3 regions of the Anoxybacillus suryakundensis genome follow, and region 3 is predicted to be linked to each of the others. Evidence: riboswitches for the same ligand, from Rfam matches in the RefSeq annotation. Region 3 holds a riboswitch; each other region holds the start of a gene.
The links. A riboswitch is a leader RNA that binds a small molecule or an ion and turns the genes downstream of it on or off. The one in region 3 is predicted to bind cobalamin.

Region 1 (6,505 bases), on a different contig from region 3:
GGTGTTCGCATTTTTCTTGTCTACACGCATTACAGCACCGCTTCGAAAAATGAGGCAAGTGGCATTTGAAATCGCACGTGGAAAATTTGATTCTAAAGTGCCGATCGTCACCCATGACGAAATCGGGGAACTTGCGATGGCATTTAATCAAATGGGTCGGCAACTGCAATTTCATATTAATGCGTTAAACCAAGAAAAAGAGCAATTAGCAAGCATTTTAAGTAGCATGGCAGATGGTGTTATCACGCTCAATCGAAATGGCGAAGTGCTCATTACAAATCCGCCTGCTGATAGATTTTTACAAGCGTGGTATTACGAACAAGGGCAGCGCGACGATTTATCGCCACTTCCTCCACAAGTGAATGAGTTGTTTAAGACGGCGGTAACGGAAGAGAAGGAACAAGCGATAGAAATGGCGTTACAAGGTCGCAATTGGGTTATTGTCATAACGCCGTTATACAACGGCAAGGTCATTCGCGGAGCGGTTGCGGTGCTTCGCGATATGACGGAAGAACGACGATTAGATAAGTTGCGCAAAGATTTTATCGCCAATGTCTCTCATGAATTGCGCACGCCGATTGCGATGTTACAAGGATATAGCGAAGCAATTGTCGATGATATTGCAGCGACAGATGAAGAGAAAAAAGAATTAGCAAAAGTCATTTATGATGAGTCGTTGCGCATGGGACGCCTCGTCAATGATTTGCTTGATTTAGCGCGCATGGAAGCTGGCCATTTAACGCTTCATCACGAGCAAGTGTCCCTTCGACCGTATATTGAACGTATCATTCATAAATTTCAAGGGCTGGCGAAAGAAAAAGGGGTTCGTTTGCTTGTTGACATGAACGATGAACTCGTTGTTTCGTTTGATCCCGATCGCATTGAACAAGTGATGACGAATTTAATTGATAACGCTCTTCGTCATACAGACGATGGTGGGGAAGTGCGTGTCATTGTCGCTGCGGATGAAGAAGTAGTACGCATTTCCGTACAAGATTCTGGTACAGGTATTCCAGAAGAAGATTTACCGTTTGTATTTGAGCGTTTTTATAAAGCGGATAAAGCACGTACGCGCGGTCGCTCAGGCACGGGATTAGGTCTTGCGATTGCGAAAAACATCGTCGAAGCGCATAAAGGAACAATTACTGTTCATAGCAAACTCGGAGAAGGAACGACATTTACATTTGCATTGCCATTAAAATAGAAAAAATTTGTTGCTATTCATCATATTTTTCGTTATGATAGAAACGTAAAAATTGTTCGATAATTACATACATCCGTTGCAAAAAGGTGTCGAACGGGCGACCTAGTAGACTTAATAGGGAATCTGGTGCAAGTCCAGAACTGTCCCCGCAACTGTAAGTGCTGACGAAATGAAATATGCCACTGTACGATTCGTATGGGAAGGCTTCAAAGTAGGATGACGCATAAGTCAGTAGACCTGCCTTTTTGCATCGTCATTCGCGTCTTCGGGGAGTGAGATAGCGAAACGACAAGAGGAGTTATTATCTTTTGTTGTTTCCAGCTCATTCCATTTGGAGTGAGCTTTTTATTTTTATACATAAAAGGGGGTAAAATCATGAAAAAATGGAAACAGTACATGTGGCTTTTGGCACTCGTGTTGACGCTCGGATTAGCAGCGTGCAACAGTAACGCAGAGCCAGCGAAAGAAACAAAACAAGAGACGAAAACAGAGGAAGTTGCTTTTCCAGTGACCGTCAAAGATGCGGTTGGTGATGTCACGATTGAAAAAGAACCGACAAAAATCGTTTCACTCATTCCGAGCAATACAGAAATTGCATACGCGTTAGGGCTTGGTGACAAAATTGTCGGTGTCAGCGATTTTGATAATTATCCAGAAGATGTGAAAAACAAAGAAAAAATTGGTGGCATGGAATTTAATGTAGAAAAAATTATTTCGCTTCAACCAGACGTTGTGCTTGCGCATGCATCTAGTGCCCACAATGCTGAAGAAGGGTTAAAGCAGTTAAAAGATGCAGGCATTACGGTCATTGTCGTGCCAAATGCGACGTCGTTCAACGACGTATATGCGTCCATTGAGCTCATCGGGAAAGCGACAGGGAAAGCGAAAGAAGCAGCGGATGTTGTGCAGCAAATGAAACAAAAAATTGATACGATTGCTGAAAAAGCGAAAGAAGTAAAAGAGGAAGCGACAGTTTGGGTCGAAGTTTCTCCTGCACCAGAAATTTATACAGCAGGAAAAGGAACATTTATGGATGAAATGTTAACGATCATTCACGCGAAAAACGCAGCAGGTGATCAAGAAGGATGGCCGATGTTTACTGAAGAAGATGCGGTGGCATTAAATCCAGATGTCATTATTACGACGTATGGCTATTATACGCCAAACGCTGTCGAGCAAGTGCTCGCTCGTCCGGCATGGAAAGAAGTTCCTGCGATTAAAAATAAACGAGTATACGATGTCAATTCTGATTTAGTTTCTCGTCCAGGGCCACGTTTAGTTGAAGGGGTCGAAGAAATTGCCAAAGTCGTTTATCCAGACATTTTTAAATAATTACATTACTGCATCAATCGTTGCGATCGTTGCATTATTATTAGGGATATCGATTGGATCACAATCGATTCCCTTTTCTTCTATATGGGAAACGTTGTTGCATCATACGTTTCATACATCTACAAATGTTCCCGCGGCCATTTCGCAAATTATTGTTTCTATTCGCTTACCACGAGTTGTGCTCGCTTTTTTAGTTGGCGCCGCACTAGCACTTGCAGGGGTAGCGTTTCAAGGTCTTTTGAAAAACGTTTTAGCTGATCCGTATACGATCGGTGTATCATCTGGTGCAGCTGTTGGAGCGGTCATCGTTTTCTTTTTTCAGCTTCATTTGTCGTTTCTCGGTCGTTTTACGTTACCGATTGTGAGCATTATGTTTGCGCTCGTGACGTTATTGTTTGTTTTGTTATTTGCTCGGCTTGCTGAACGCAATATGGGAATTGAAACAATTGTTTTAATCGGTATTATCATGAATGCGTTTTTCGGCTCTGTTATTTCACTTATGGTTGCCTTTAGCGGTGAGGAATTGCGTCAAGTTATCAGTTGGTTAATGGGAAGTGTCGCGATGCGCGGCTGGCCATATGTTTCTTTATTTGTACCGTTTTTTATCATCGGCTGTCTCGGCTTATTTATACATATTCGCGAGTTAAACGCCTTTTCATTTGGAGAGCGGGCAGCCGCAAACATTGGTGTACATGTATTACAAAAAAAGTTATTCATTTTACTTAGCGCCTCACTACTTACAGGCGCAGCGGTAGCTGTATCGGGAACGATCGGCTTTGTCGGACTGGTCATTCCGCATATGACTCGTTTGATTTGTGGGGCGAATCATCGAAAATTGTTGCCGCTTTCCTTTTTATATGGTGGCGCGTTTTTAGTATTAGCAGATGTCGTGGCGCGAACGATTGTTGCACCGCGGGAATTGCCGATCGGAGTCATTACATCGTTGATTGGAGCACCGTTATTTGCGATGTTGTTATTTAAAAGTTTAAAACGGAAGACGGGATGAACATGATTGATGTGAAAGACGTTTCGTATCAATATGGGGAAAAGCAAGTATTACACCATATTTCATTTACCGTTCATGAAGGGGAGTTTTTTGGTATTTTAGGGCCGAACGGAAGCGGAAAAACAACGTTAATGAAACTGTTAAGTCGAGAACTGCAGTTACAACGAGGAAGTATTGTTGTTTGCGGACGACATATTGAAACGTATAAACCGAAACAATATGCTAAACTCATTGCTGCGTTGCCTCAACATATAGACGTTTCGTTTGGATATACAGTCAAAGAAATGGTTGAGCTTGGTCGCTATCCTTACCAATCTACTCTTTTTCCTAAATGGACGGAGGAAGATGATCAAGTTGTTGATGAAGCACTTCGTTGTGTGACATTAGCGCATAAACAACATGTTTTCCTAGAGCAATTAAGCGGCGGAGAACGTCAACGAGCGGCGCTTGCACGTGCGTTAGCACAACAACCGCGCGTATTATTACTAGATGAACCAACGAACCATATGGATGTGGCGCAACAGTTCAAGTTGTTAAATTTATTAAAGCAATCGAAGCTTACGGTTGTTGCTATTTTTCATGATATAAATATCGCATCGCTATATTGCGATCGTCTTCTTTTTTTGCGAGATGGAAAGGCAGTTGCGTGTGGAACACCGAGAGAGTTGTTGAACGAGTCCATGATTGAGAGCGTATTTGATACATGTATGAAACGACATGAACATCCTGTATTACCGAAACCGCTTGTAACGTTCGTTCCGTTTTTAGAACAACCGATTGACGATGTGCCATGGCACGTCACACAACATGAAACGATGGTTGTCATTGAAACGATAAAACCGTTTAAAGTGCTTTCTTCGGCCATCGTTGGCGGTGGCACGCGTTGGGCAACGACTTTTGTGAATCGCCATGTTTCACTGGACTACCGTTGTGACGATGCTGCACAAGAGATGATTGAATTTTTGCGACAACAAGGTTTTGATGAGCAATGGACCGTTGGGATGATGACAGCGGTTGATGTAAGAGATGTTGTGTTTACATCCGCTTATGAACCCGTTCGCCTTTTTGTTGCGGTAACTGCTGGGGTGGGAAATGCCGTTGATAGTGCGAATGCGTGGCGTCGAACGGATGTGATCGCTTCTCCTGGAACAATTAATACGTTTGTTTTTATTGATGCCCATTTATCAGAAGCAGCGTTTGTGCAAGCGTTAATGACTGTAACAGAAGCAAAAACAAAGGCTCTGTACGATAAACAAGTCGTTGATACACAAACAAATACAATCGCAACAGGCACATCAACAGATTGTACTGCCATTGCTGCATCACAACAAGGTACATATTATGAATATGCAGGAACGATTACACTGATCGGCAAACAGCTTGCTCGTTTCGTCTATGAAGCTACACAAATGGCAATCGATCGCTATAATGAACGAAAGAGGTGAGAATCGGTGATGCACGTGTGGGCTATATTACTTGCGCTTTTGCTTGACCGCATATTCGCTGATCCTCATCGCTTTCATCCTGTTTGTTGGATCGGACAAGTGATTACGTATATGGATCGTCGCTTGAATAAAGGAAAGTGGCGAAAAGGAAAAGGGTTACTCACGCTTTTTGTCGTTTGTGCGCTTACGCTTGTCGTGAGCTATAGTGTCATTACTGTTGCGTATCGGCTTTCTTTTTTAGTTGGCATGTTTATCGAAGCGATGATCATTTTTGTTTCTATTGCTCCGACAAGCTTAGCAAAAGCCGCATACAGTGTGCTTGAGCCACTAAAAAGAGGTGATATGGAGGAAGCGAGAAAAAACGTGGCGATGATTGTCGGGCGTGATACAGAGATGTTACAAGAAGATGGAATCGTGCGTGCATGTGTGGAAACGGTAGCGGAAAATACGAGCGATGGAGTGACGGCGCCCCTTTTTTATGCTTTTCTTGGCGGGGGAGCTTTGGCGATGTTATATCGTGCGGTGAATACGTGCGATTCAATGCTTGGCTATAAAAACGAAAGGTATGCTCAATTCGGCTGGGCGTCTGCCCGCTTAGATGATGTACTCAATTACATTCCTGCAAGACTAACAGCGTTTGTTATGCTTCTTGTCCATCGTGCTAACAAGCGGGCATGGAAATTATTGTTTCGTGATGCCAACAACCATCCAAGTCCAAACAGCGGATGGTGCGAGGCGGCGGTGGCCGCATTACTAGGCGTTCAACTCGGTGGGGTGAATACATATAAAGGTGTCGTATCGGTTCGTCCGACGATTGGTGATGCGTCTGTTCCACTTGCGTCCGCGCATATTGAACAAGCTGTGGCGATAATGAAACGAACGACAGTTGCTTTTACGATTGGGGGGAGCTTGCTTGCATCTGCCTGTACATGGAGCTAATCCGCATCGTTTATATGAAGCGATGAAAATGAATATACCAAGCGAATATATCGATTTTAGTGTAAATGTAAATCCGCTTTCGCTCCCAGACGAATATATGCTAAATGAAAAACAATGGTTTCGATGGATGAGTGAGTATCCAGAGGAGCGAAGTGAAGCGCTTCGCACGATTATTGCCGAACGAGAACATGTCATGCCGTCAAACGTCTTTGTCGGAAATGGTGCTGCCGAGTGCATTTACTTGTTTGCTGAACAATTTGCAGGAAAACATATCGGCATCATCGAGCCAACGTTTTCAGAATATCGTCAGGCATGTGAGGCATACGGCTGTACTGTTCAGTCATTTATGTTGGATGAACATTGGCACCCACCAATTGACCGAGTGATCGAGCGTTTGCCGTCTTTACACGCTCTATTCGTTTGCCATCCGAACAATCCAACAGGTACGGTATGGTCAAAAGAAACGATGTATACTTTGTTAAGAGCGGCAAATGATGAAGGAGTATATATTATTGTTGATGAAGCGTTTTACGACTTTTGGCTTGACGGTTATGCTGTTTCTCCATTTTTGCGTACGTT
Region 2 (6,505 bases), on a different contig from region 3:
GTAATATATTCTTTCATCGCTCCAATAAAGTTCGGTTGAACAGAGTCTAAAATTGAAAGCAGGCCGATAATGTGTAAAAACGCATCGCGCTCTCGCTCGCTTAACGCGTGCCATTGTTTAATATCGTCAGACATGTTAATTTCAAATGGTGTCCAAAAGTTTGCTAGCAGCATCTTATATATGTCATAAAAGTGACTATACTTAATATCATTCCAGTTTAAAATGCCGCTTGCTTTTCCATTGATAATGCTTGTTGCTTTATTTGGATGCGACGGTTCCAACAACTTCACTTTCGTCAATAACAAAACGTTCGACCTCCTCTAGTAGTCGTTGTACGAACAAAGCCGGCAAATGTTGTTGATGTCCGCGTGGCGATTGCTCAATTTTTAGCATGCCGAGCACTGGTGTGACTTTTCGTAAATGGTATGCCATTTCATCAACTGCACGGCAATAATATGGCCACATTTGATCTCCTGTACCAAATAGCGCAACAGGAGGCAGAGTAAGTTTTCGTTCTTTAATAAGAAAACGAAGCATTCTCCTCATTTCATGTGGAAGTTGTCCATTTCCCCATGTATATGAACCGAATAGAAGGAGATGCGCTTCATGGATGAGTGATTCGATAGCAAAAACATGGTCAATATTCATCGTTTTCACGGCATGTCCATGTGAATGAAAAGCTTCCTCAATCAACAAAGCGACTTCTTTCGTGTTTCCTGTTTTCGATGTATAGCAAATGAGAACGTTCATCATTTTTCCCCCTAAGATGAGCAAACGTCGCATTCTTCAATTGTTACGGCGGTACTGCGAACGTAATACGTTGATTTTAAACGCTCTTTCCATGCCGTTAAGTGCAAATCTAACAAATCTTTTGCTTTAATGGTGTTATAGACGTAAAGATTAAAGCTTAAAGACTGATCGACATGTTTTTGTCTTGCTGCGTTCTGACGAATGCTCATTTTTTGATCGACTTCATAGGCATTTTCGTAAAGCCAAAATGTTTTTGCATTTAAATCTGGTACAGTCACAGGAATCTTGTAATTTTTCTTTTCCTCAAAATATAAACGATTGAATACAGGGTCGCATGACGCTGTTCCATTGGCTAAAACGGAAGTCGAAGCATTTGGTGCAGGAGCCATTAAATAACCGTTACGAATACCATGCTTCATCACTTGTTGTTTTAAACCGTCCCAGTCTAAATCATCATGCGAATGATAACCGCGAAGCTCAAAATATGTTCCTGTATGCCAATCAGACCCCTCAAAAGCTGGATAGGCTCCTTTTTCTTTTGCCAATTCCATGCTTGCTTGAATTGTTAAATAAGCGATTTTTTCGAACAATTGATCCGCAAGATGAACACTTTCTTCGCTATTCCATTTGATCCCTTTTAACGCTAATAAATGATGCCAAGAAAACGCCCCTAAACCGATGGCGCGATATTTTTTATTTGTCATCACCGCTTGCAACACTTCAATTCGCTGTTCGTTTAAGTCGATCACGTTATCTAACATGCGCACTTGAATCGGAATGAGCCGTTCGAGTACACCGTCTTGAACCGCGCGAGCAAGATGAATACTAGATAAGTTGCAGACAACAAAATCGCCAGGTTTTTTATGGATAATAATTTCGCCATCTTGTGTATATTCTTTTGTGACGGTTGTTGGACTCATATTTTGCATAATTTCTGTACATAAATTACTTGAATAAATCATGCCTGCATGTTTGTTTGGATTCATTCGGTTCGCTTCATCGCGATAAAACATGTAAGGTGTTCCTGTCTCTAATTGAGATTTCATAATTCGTTTCATCACTTCAATCGCAGGAACGCGCTCTTTCGTTAATTGTGGATGATTGACGCACTCCTCATATTTTTCGCGGAAGGAGCCACATCCTCTTTGTTCATCGTAAAAATCTTCAAGACCTAGCGGATTGCCGTTTTTATCTTTCCAACCCATCACCTTTTTCACTTCGTGTGGATCGAACAAATACCAATCCCCGCGTTTTTCGACTTGTTCCATAAATAAGTCAGGAATGCAGACGCCATAAAATAAGTCGTGGCATTTTTGACGTTCATCCCCGTTGTTTAATTTGGCATCTAAAAAAGAGAAAATATCTTTATGCCAAACGTCTAAATATACAGCGATAGACCCTTGACGTGTACCAAGTTGGTCCACCGATACAGCCGTATTGTTTAATTGGCGCATCCATGGAATGACGCCAGACGATACCCCTTTAAAACCTTTAATATCCGAGTTACGTGCGCGAATTTTTCCTAAATATACACCAATTCCGCCTCCGCCTTTAGATAGACGAGCGACGTCTGTATTCGATTCATAAATACCGATTAAACTGTCATCTACCGTATCAATAAAACAACTGGATAACTGTCCGTATGATTTTCCTGCGTTTGCATATGTTGGTGTAGCCACCGTCATATATTGATTGGATAATGCCCAATATGCTTCTTTAGCGAGTGCCATTCGTTTCGTTGGCTGTTCATGCGCCATTAATGTTAACGCGATGGTTAAAAAACGCTCTTGAGGCAGTTCGTAAATTTCACCGCTATAACCTTTCGCTAAATAACGATCAACAAGTGTTTTTAACCCGATGTATGTAAATTGCTCGTCTTTTTTCGGATCGATCCATGTCCCTGCTTCTTGTAGTTCCTCTTTCGTATACCGTTCAAGTACAAAAGGATCGTAAATGCCGAGATCGACGAGCTGTGTTTGCAACTCATAAAAGTAGCCATATGTTTCGAATCGATCGTAGCCGCGATTTATAGCAGCTTCATTGTATAATTGTTGTAAATAAAGACGTGCTGCAACAAACGTCCAATCAGGTTGCTCCACGGTAATTTCGTCAAGCGCATTTAAAATAAGTTTATTTATTATATCGTTGTAATTTCGCGTGTGGACAAGCGAGCGTACGGTACGTTCAACGTATCGCTCGCTTGATAAGTGTGGAAAGTCTTTGAAAATATGAAATAACAAACTTCGAATCGTCTCTTCATTTACTTCCTGCTGCTCTTTTATGTGCATCATCCAACATCCCTTCCCCTAAAAAATAAAAATCCGCCCTAGTTGAGCGGATGAAACGATGGAAAAAGGCGTGCTTTCACCATCGTTTCATCTTCTCAATCCCCGAAGAATATGAAACGATACAAGGAAGGCAGGTCTCCTGACTCGCGCTTCTTCCTACTTTGGATTCCTTCCCATATACGTGCCACAAACAGCTGACGTATACAGTGGTGTTGTTTCCATTTCGTCTGCGCACACAGTTGCGGGGACAGCTCTGGATTCGCACCAGATTCCCTATTAAGTCCATTGGGACACCTTCACTTGCTGGTTTCAATATATAGTTATTTTTTGTTTTTTTATCACAATATATTGTATAAAAAGGTTTACGTTTAAAACTATAACGAAAAATTTCAACATTTGCAATCATTATTTTTCATCATTTGCTAAATAGCGCCGATCTTTCATAAACAGTCGCCAAAAATAAATGAAACCTGGAAATAAAATTGCAAAGCCGACAATATACGTCACGAAAAGGGCACGAAACGTATTCGGATGTGTAAATCCAGACTCGATTGTTATATCTGGATAAATCATGTATGGTAAATGAGCTTTTCCATATGCGTAACTTGCACAAAAATATTGTAATACAATTGCTACAACTGCAAGGCGGGGCATTCCACGTCCGTTTTTCTTTTTCCATGAAGGAAGAAAAAGAGCTAAACCAGCCACGAGAAATAGTGCGACAGAAGCGGCAAGCCATGGCCAATACGCAATCATCCCATCATACAACCAACGCGCTTCGCTTCGCATCGTGATCATAATTAAAATTGAAGAGAGGAGAGCAAATGGCCCGATAATGAGCGCATCGCGACGATAAATGGCATAGGCTTCGGTTTCATTTGCTTCGTTCGAGTAATCCGCCAATAAAAGTGAAGAAAGAAAAAGTGTGCTTGTTATAGCAAAGGCAATGAATGCATATTCGTGTGGGCTTGTAAATAGACGGTCTAGACGAAGGTGACTGACGCCATTAACCGTTTCAACGAAAGATCCATGTGTAATGGGTAAGACGCTAATTAAAAAGGCTGGAATAAGCAAACCGCTTATACCAGAAATGTAAACGAGCACTTTTTCATACTTAGGAGCAACGTGTGAAAAAACGAGAAACGCACTGCGAATAGTGAGCAAAAGTAAAATGATGCTTCCAGGAATGAGTAAAATTGTGCCGAGCATAAACGTGGCTCCTGGAAAAAAGCTAACGAGCGCCACGACGATCGCGACGATAAATACATTTGTCACTTCCCATGTCGGTGACAAATATCGATTGGCAATTTTCGTCGCTTTCGTTTGAGGGCGGTTCATATATACCATCGACCAAAAACCAGCTCCAAAGTCCATCGTCGCCATGACGGCGTAAATAAAAATAAATCCCCATAAAATCGAAATAGCAATTAATTCATCTGTCATCATCTTGCTCCTTTCTACATGTGTGTCGATAAATGTTGTTCAATCGGGTGACGGCGGAAGTACGAACGTAAGACGAGCACGACGGCTACAAGTAAAAATACGTAAATGGACGTAAATAAAAGAAAAAGTGTTCCTAAATTTGTTGATTGAGTCACAGCTTCTGCAGTTGTCATCATGCGATAAATAACCCACGGTTGCCTGCCTGTGCAAGCAAAAATCCAACCAAATTCAATGCCGAGAAGGGCGAGGGGACCGGCGGTAACGATCGTCCACATAAACCAGTTCGGAAATATGTGTTGTTTTTTTACTCGATGCCAAATGAATCCGACGATCGAAAGAAGGAGCAGAAACATGCCAATCCCGACCATTGCGTTAAAAAGTGTATGGACGAATAAAGGAGGCCACCATTCTTCAGGGAAATCATTTAATCCGACAACGACGGTATCGAATCGATTACCAGCTAAAAAGCTAAGCAGCCAGGGAATTTCAATGCCCCATTTTACCGTTTGTGTTTCGCGATCTGTAAAACCACCGATAACGAGGGGGGCGTGCGACTGTGTCTCAAACAATCCTTCGGCAGCGGCTAATTTTTCAGGTTGATACTCATGAAGGAGTTGCGCTGATTCATGCCCGTTGATCGCCGTTAATAGAGAAAACACACCACCGACTGTTAACCCGAGCATCAGTGCTTTTTTATGAAAAAGCTGAATGCGCTCGTTATGTTTATTTTTCAACATCTTATAGGCAGCGATGGAAGCGATCGTAAAAGCTCCGGTCATATAAGCTGATAAAACAACGTGTGTAGCTGTAACTGCGAAGCTCGGATTAAAAAACGCCTTCCATGGGTCGACGTCGACAATTTGTCCGTTTTCGATCCGAAAGCCTGTCGGCGTACCTTCAAAGGCATGTACGTTCGTAATTAAAATGGCAGAAGCGGCTGCCCCAATGGCAACAAACGTCAAGCTCACGATGCGCATCGTTGGAGAAATGCGGTTAGCAGCATATACGTAAATGGATAAAAACAACGCTTCAACGAAAAACGCATAAATTTCAATTTGAAATGGGAGTGCCATCACTTTGCCGATCACTTCCATAAACCCTGGCCATAAAAGAGAAAGTTGTACGCCCGCAATCGTTCCAGACGGGATTGCTACGCCAAGCAAAATGGCAAGCGCTTTCGTCCAACGATTTGCCATGAGTGCATAGTCATTGTCTTTTGTTTTTTGATATAGCAACTCAGCTAATAAAATCATAAGCGGAATACCAACTCCGAGCGTCGCAAAAATAATGTGAAACGCCATCGTTGTTCCAAAGAGCGTTCTTGCTGTTAATACGTGATCCATACCGAAATGTTCATTCCTTTCCATACATTGTCGTTTCATAGTTTGATGTGAAAAGAGAAAAAATATGCAAAAAAAATAAGCGACCGTTACGATCGCTTATTGTAGTGCTTTTTTTAATGCCGATATATTGTCATTCATAATGGCAAAGTAATCTTTGCTATTTGCGATATCATCATTTGTACGAGCTTCTAAATTATGAAGAATGAGCACATCAGCACCAACTTCATTTTTTACAACTTCAGCAATTTTGGATGTCACGTTTTGTTCAAAAAAGATATAGCGTATATTATGTTCTTTTGCCTTCTTGATGATTGAAGCGAGTTGTTTTTGTGAAGGTTCGTTTGTTGGTGATAGCCCCGTTACGCTTATTTGTTTTAAGCCATATCGTTTTTCCCAATAGCCGTATGCGGCATGAGCAACAAGAATTTCTTTTGTTTTCGCGTCTTTTATCAATTGTTGAAACTGGCTATCGAGCTGTTCAAGCTGCTGTTTTAACGAAGCAAAGTTTTGTTCAAAATCTTGTTTCGCCTCAGGTTTTAGTTCTATTAGCGTTTGTTTAATTGTTTCAGCCATTTGAATGGAATAAATCGGATCCAGCCAGATGTGAGGATCTACATCTCCATGATCATATTCGTCTTTTTGTTCATCTTCATGCGCATGTTCGTTTTCGTGAACATGCTC
Region 3 (6,505 bases):
GACGCAAGTTGGGGCATTTTTCCCGTATTTTCGCAATCATTGTGCGATTGATTTTGCTCGGCAAGAACCGTGGGCATTTGGGGAAACATACGAACAAATCGTAAAACGATATATTGAATTGCGATACGAATGGTTGCCACATTTATATTCGTTATGCTTTGAAGCGTATCAAACAGGTGTGCCGATGATGCGCCCGCTGATGATGGAATATCCGAACGATCGCGAAACGTGGAACATCTCAGATCAATTTATGGTTGGAAATGAAGTAATGGTCGCTCCGGTGATGCGTCCGTATACAGCGCATCGTATCGTGTACTTCCCAGAAGGACGTTGGATTGATTATTGGACAAAAGAAGTGTTTGAAGGTAGTCGGCGGTATATCGTGGAAGCTCCGCTTGATCGTTTGCCGATATATGTAAAAGAAGGGGCGATGATTGCTCACGCCGATGTGAAGCTATCGACCGCTATGGCTGATGAACAAATGACATTGTACGTGTATACAATGAAAGAAGGAACATCGACATACACGCTTTATGATGATGACGGAACAACGTTTGCGTATGAAAAAGGGGAATATATCCGCATGCATATTCGAGCAACGTTTGTTGATCATACCGTTCATTTTGATGTAAAAACAGATGGGACGTACCAACCAACATGGCAATTGCATGTCTCGTTTGTTGGGGACGTGCCGAAAACGATTGTTGTCAATGGGGAACAACGAGTCATCGATGAAGCGACAAACACGTTTGTTTTGTAAGAGATGGGGGATTTTTATGACAGTAACGATTAAAGATGTAGCGAAGCGAGCAAATGTGGCGCCATCGACCGTTTCCCGCGTCATCGCAGATAGCCCGCGCATTAGCGAGAAAACGAAGAAAAAAGTGCGCGAGGCGATGAAAGAGCTTGGCTATCATCCGAATTTCATCGCGCGTAGTTTAGCAAATAAGTCGACGCAAGTGATCGGGCTCGTCATGCCGAGCTCAGCTGATAAAGCGTTTCAAAACCCATTCTTCCCAGAAGTTATTCGCGGCATTAGCAAAGCGGTGCATGATCGGCAATATGCGTTGCAGTTATCGACAGGGGAAACGGAAGCGGAAATTTACGATGGCGTTGTGCATATGGTGCAAGGAAAGCGCGTCGATGGTGTAATTTTGCTGTATTCGCGTGCGAACGATAAAATTATGGCTTATTTACAAAAAGAAGATGTGCCGTTTGTTGTCATTGGAAAACCGCATAAAAAAGCAGAGGAGATTACGCACGTTGATAACGATAACGTGCGTGCGGCGCGCGAAGCGACAGAATATTTAATTGAACTTGGTCATGAGCGCATCGCGTTTGTTGGTGGAAACGTCAATCTTATTGTGACGATGGATCGTTTGCGCGGTTATGAAAAAGCGTTAAAATCTGCAGGGCTTGTATACAGAAAAGATTACATTGTGCATGAAGAATTTTTAAAAGAAGGCGGACAAGAAGCGATGAAAGAGTTGCTTTCACTTGCCGAACCGCCAACTGCGCTCGTTGTCGCCGACGATTTGATGGCGCTTGGGGTATTAAATACGCTTGCTGAAATGGGATTAAGCGTGCCGGGAGATGTATCGATTGTCAGTTTTAACAACGTGCTTTTATCGGAAATTTCTCGTCCACCGCTTACATCGGTAGACATTCATATTTTTCAACTTGGCTTTGAAGCGGCAAGAAATTTAATTCAACAAATCGAAAACCCAAATGAGCCGATTAAACGAATCATCATTCCACATACGATCGTGAAACGATTTTCGTGCGATTACTATAAGGCGCCTTCTGAATGAGAAGGTGCTTTTTTATAAAACAGGCTAGGCGAGAAGAAAAAAATGGTGTATCATATTCTTAACATTCGTGTTCTTTGAAAAACAATATACGATGAAGCAAGTACGGTGCATACGTCCGTATGCTTAAAAGGGAAGAACGGTGCAAAGCCGTCGCGGTACCCGCCACTGTGATGGGGAGTTTCGTTGCAATATGCCACTGATTTTTGGGAAGGCGCAACGAGATGATGAACCTAAGCCAGGAGACCTGCCTGCTTGCGATACGTCGGCTGCCTACGGGAATATAGGTGGACGTGCGGGGACGATGAAAAATACACAACAATTGTGAAAGTTTTATTGTTTGAATCTTTCGTTTTTTCTGCACCTCTACCTAGAGGTGCTTTTTTATTTTTTAAAAAGGGGCGACATATATGGCGACATGGGATTTACAAGGAACGAAACATCATGTGTTGATTTGTAACGGAGGGAGTTGTATGCGAAAAGGTGGAGAGGAGGTGACACAAGCGATTCGTGATGAAATTGACAGGATACAATTACATGAGTATGTTCATACAACGCGGACACGATGTAACGGTCGCTGTGAAGATGCGTGCGTCGTTATCGTTTATCCTGAAGGCATTTGGTATCGTGCCGTTAATGAGCAGATCGGAAAGGACATCGTACGAAAACATGTACGCGATGGTGAAATGTTGCATGAATATGTGACGTACACATACGATGAAGGCTTTGTCATGCCTAAATATAGCGTTGCGACAAGGGGGAAGAAAAAGTGAAGAAACCGTTGTTTTGGATTGTTAGTATGTGCGCTACGGTCTATATTTTATTTGCACTTTCACCTTCCGCATATGCGATGCACATTATGGAAGGGTTCTTACCTTGGCAATGGGCGCTCATTTGGTGGTTGCTATTTTTACCGTTTTTCTTTATTGGTTTACGTACAATGACGCATCTGATGAAACAAAAGCCGGAGGTGAAATTACTCCTTGCACTCGCTACAGCGTTTACATTTGTTTTGTCGGCATTAAAAATTCCATCTGTCACAGGCAGTAGTTCGCATCCGACAGGGACGGGGTTCGGGGCGCTTTTATTCGGACCGTTTGTTATGACGGTCATCGGTACAGCAGTATTATTGTTTCAAGCGCTTTTGCTTGCGCATGGTGGTTTGACGACGCTTGGGGCGAATGCATTTTCGATGGCGGTGGTCGGTCCGTTCGTTGCGTACGGCTTGTTCGTTTTATGTAAAAAGTGTGGAATATCATTGCGTATGTCCGTCTTTTTAGCGGCGATGATGGCTGATTTGGCGACATACGTCATGACGTCGTTTCAACTCGCCCTAGCATTTCCAGATGTAACGAGTGGCGTATGGGGCGCATTTTTAAAATTCGCTTCAATTTTTGCGGTGACACAAGTACCACTTGCGATTACGGAAGGACTCCTTACTGTTGTCGTATGGAACTTTTTGCATACGTACTCGGAGCGAGAGTTAGATGTGTTAGAGGAGAGGAGAGTGTTTTTTAAATGAGCGATCGGATATTGTTATTCATTGCTGCACTTTTAATCATTTTGCCGCTCTTGTTTGTCAAAAATACAGAGTTTGCCGGAGCGGATACGGCTGCTGAAGAAATGATTCAACAAATTGCACCACATTATGAACCGTGGTTTGATGTCGTATTTGAACCGCCGGGTGGAGAAGTAGAGACGTTATTATTTTCTTTACAAGCTGCGTTTGGTGCTGGAGTGATTGGATATATTATCGGACTGTATAAAGGACGAAAGAGAAATGGTTAGTTGGCTTGATCAATGGGCGTATCGGAATCGTCTTTCGAAATTAAATGCTACATTTAAGCTAATATTTGCGCTTATTTTGCTCATATGGGCGCTTCTTGGGACGAATGTTGTCCGCTTAATCATTATCGTTTGGTTGCTCGTTTGGTTGCTTGGATATGCGCGTTTGCCTTCGAGCGTTTGTTTACGCGTTTGTATGCTCATAGCGCTCGTTATTCTCGGAAGTAGCATACCGCTTCTTTTTTCATTTGATGGCGCAATTCACTTCATAAGTGAAAGCTTTTCATATGTAAGTACAGTTTTTTTACGAGCGTTTACAAGTTCTCTTGTTCTCTTTTTCCTTGCGATCACAACGCCATTTTTTCGTATTGCTCACGCATTAAGCAAATGGCACGTTCCTAAAGCATTTATTGAACTGTTGTTGTTGACGTATCGTTTTATTTTTATAGTAGAAAAAACAGCAAAAGAACTGTTTGTTACGGCGCAAATAAAATGTGGGGAGCGGGATTGGCGCTTTGCTTCACTAGCTGTTGCACAGTTGTTACGTCAAACATTACATCATTATGAGACGATGATGATTGCACAACAGGCGCGCAACGTTTCTTTTGCTGTTCCAATGTGTGCAGATGAACAGTTGCCAAGAAGGTATATCATTGAAGCGTTTATTGGAATTGTTGTTCTATTTATTTTGGAGGGCTTATATGCTACGGTTTCATAATGTTCATTATACGTATCGAAACGGAGCGCACGTGTTAAAAGGGGTGTCGCTTACAATTGAACGAGGAAAAAAATATGCGCTCATTGGAAAAAACGGTTGTGGGAAAACGACGTGGTTGCTTCATGCAAACGGTATTTACCGACCGACCAAAGGGGATGTGTATTGGGAAGGAGAGAAAGTAGCAGATCGTCAGCAATGGCGAGATTTGCGAAAGCATGTTGGTGTCGTTTTTCAAAACCCAGAACATCAATTTTTAGCACCGATGATTGAGGAAGAACTAGCGCTTAGTTTAGAAGGAAATCACGAGCAAATGGCACAAATTATGAAACAGTTTTCGCTTGAGAAGTGGCGCGATATACCGATACATCATTTAAGTCTTGGACAAAAAAAATGGTTATCACTTGCGGTGGCGATGGCGCCAAAGCCTCATTTGCTTATTGTCGATGAACCATCTGCTTATTTAGATGTTTCGCAGAGCGAGCGCTTAGTCATGAAACTAAATGAGCTGCATAAAGAGGGTACAACGCCTGTTGTCATTACGCACGATCTTGATTTCGTTTGGCAATGGGCGGATGAAGTGTTTGTTATGCATGATGGTCGCATCGTTTTGCATGGAACACCGGCCTTTGTATTTACAAAAACGAACATATTTTATGAGCTTGGTTTGCCGCTTCCACTTCTTTTACGCATATGGCTGAAGGAAAACAAGATGTGTACAGAACAGCAACTGTTTGAATGGATCGAACGATGGAAAAAGGGGTGAAAACATGGTGGGAAAATTGTTTGTTGTCGGCTTTGGCCCAGGAAGTGTCGATCATATGACAAAGCGAGCTCGCGAGGCGATTGAAGAAAGCGATGTTATTGTCGGCTATAAAACGTATGTCGATTTAGTCATGGATCTCATCGATGGAAAAGAAGTCATTAGCACGGGAATGACAGAAGAAGTGAGCCGGGCTCAAGAGGCGATTAAACAGGCGGAACGTGGTAAAAAAGTGGCTGTCATATCAAGTGGAGATGCAGGGTTGTACGGTATGGCGGGGCTCATTTACGAAGTGTTAATTGAAAAAGGATGGGAAAAAGAAACAGGCATCGAAGTGGAGATTATTCCGGGTATTTCAGCCATTCATTCTTGCGCCGCTTTATTAGGGGCACCCATTATGCACGATTCATGCACGATTAGTTTAAGCGACCATTTAACGCCATGGAACGTCATTGCAAAAAGAATAGAAGCAGCTGCCGCAGCGGATTTCGTTATTGCGCTATACAATCCGAAGAGCGGTCGCCGTACGCAACAAATTGTCGAGGCGCAGCGTATTTTATTAACATACCGTTCACCAGACACGCCCGTTGGTCTTGTGAAAAGTGCGTACCGCGAGCGGCAACATATTGTATTAACGAGTTTAGGGGAAATGTTAGAGCATGACATCGGCATGTTAACGACGGTCATTATCGGAAATTCTTCCACGTTCGTTCATGACGGTGTGATGATTACCCCTCGTGGCTATGAGCGAAAATATAAGCTATCAAGCGCTGTCCAACCGTTAAAACTGCACGAGCGATTGCGACCAGAAGCGGAACCATGGGCGTTAACGAACATGCGCTCACTAGCGGAAGAAGCGTATGAAAAAGTGGCTGCTCCAAAGAAACAAACAACGGAACGGTTGGAAGTAGCAGTTAGTCCGGGAGTGGTAAATAAAACATTTACGCCAAAGCAAATGATGGATCTCGCTCGCATCGTCGGCGAGCAAGGGATGATTACGTATACGGCGGATCATTATTTAAAAGTAACGGTGGAAACAGAACGACCAGACGACATCGTCCGTGAACTTTTAGAAGCAGGTTTAACGGTTGCACCAACGGGAAATGTGTGTGTTATAAAAGCGTGTGACTTTTGTGAGGGAGAAAAAAAAGATGCGATTCCTTATGCTGAGCAACTGCATAAACAATTTGGTGGCATGAATTTACCAAAAGAACTGCGCCTTGGATTTAACGGGTGTGGCATGGCGTGTTACGGGGCTGTCCATGAAGATATCGGAATTGTTTATCGTAAAGGGGCGTTTGATTTATTTTTAGGTGGGAAAACAGTAGGAAGAAATGCACATCCTGGACAGCTTGTCGCCGAAGGCATTCGTCCAGATGACATTGTAGAAACGATCGCTCGCATTATTGTGCAATATAAAGAAGAAGGATATGC

Region 1: linked by a shared signal. The riboswitch ahead of ASC42_RS04195 (ABC transporter substrate-binding protein) and the one ahead of ASC42_RS03090 ((2Fe-2S) ferredoxin domain-containing protein) in region 3 are both predicted to bind cobalamin.
Region 2: linked by a shared signal. The riboswitch ahead of ASC42_RS01125 (ribonucleoside-diphosphate reductase subunit alpha) and the one ahead of ASC42_RS03090 ((2Fe-2S) ferredoxin domain-containing protein) in region 3 are both predicted to bind cobalamin.

What each region holds. Positions count from the first base shown of each region.
Region 1 is NZ_LIOK01000004.1:129,710-136,214, reverse strand. Features, by position in the region: gene ASC42_RS04200 (ATP-binding protein) at 1-1,204, shown strand, start outside; cobalamin riboswitch at 1,272-1,463, shown strand; gene ASC42_RS04195 (ABC transporter substrate-binding protein) at 1,580-2,536, shown strand; gene ASC42_RS04190 (FecCD family ABC transporter permease) at 2,502-3,542, shown strand; gene ASC42_RS04185 (adenosylcobinamide amidohydrolase) at 3,545-4,987, shown strand; gene cbiB (adenosylcobinamide-phosphate synthase CbiB) at 4,994-5,926, shown strand; gene cobD (threonine-phosphate decarboxylase CobD) at 5,901-6,505, shown strand, end outside.
Region 2 is NZ_LIOK01000001.1:228,322-234,826, reverse strand. Features, by position in the region: gene ASC42_RS01135 (ribonucleotide-diphosphate reductase subunit beta) at 1-305, opposite strand, end outside; gene ASC42_RS01130 (flavodoxin domain-containing protein) at 259-750, opposite strand; gene ASC42_RS01125 (ribonucleoside-diphosphate reductase subunit alpha) at 762-3,041, opposite strand; cobalamin riboswitch at 3,151-3,351, opposite strand; gene ASC42_RS01120 (cytochrome d ubiquinol oxidase subunit II) at 3,444-4,481, opposite strand; gene ASC42_RS01115 (cytochrome ubiquinol oxidase subunit I) at 4,496-5,848, opposite strand; gene ASC42_RS01110 (metal ABC transporter substrate-binding protein) at 5,921-6,505, opposite strand, start outside.
Region 3 is NZ_LIOK01000003.1:134,837-141,341, forward strand. Features, by position in the region: gene ASC42_RS03080 (glycoside hydrolase family 31 protein) at 1-760, shown strand, start outside; gene ASC42_RS03085 (LacI family DNA-binding transcriptional regulator) at 777-1,811, shown strand; cobalamin riboswitch at 1,897-2,077, shown strand; gene ASC42_RS03090 ((2Fe-2S) ferredoxin domain-containing protein) at 2,219-2,581, shown strand; gene ASC42_RS03095 (energy-coupling factor ABC transporter permease) at 2,578-3,330, shown strand; gene ASC42_RS03100 (energy-coupling factor ABC transporter substrate-binding protein) at 3,327-3,596, shown strand; gene ASC42_RS03105 (CbiQ family ECF transporter T component) at 3,589-4,311, shown strand; gene ASC42_RS03110 (energy-coupling factor ABC transporter ATP-binding protein) at 4,295-5,074, shown strand; gene cobJ (precorrin-3B C(17)-methyltransferase) at 5,079-6,505, shown strand, end outside.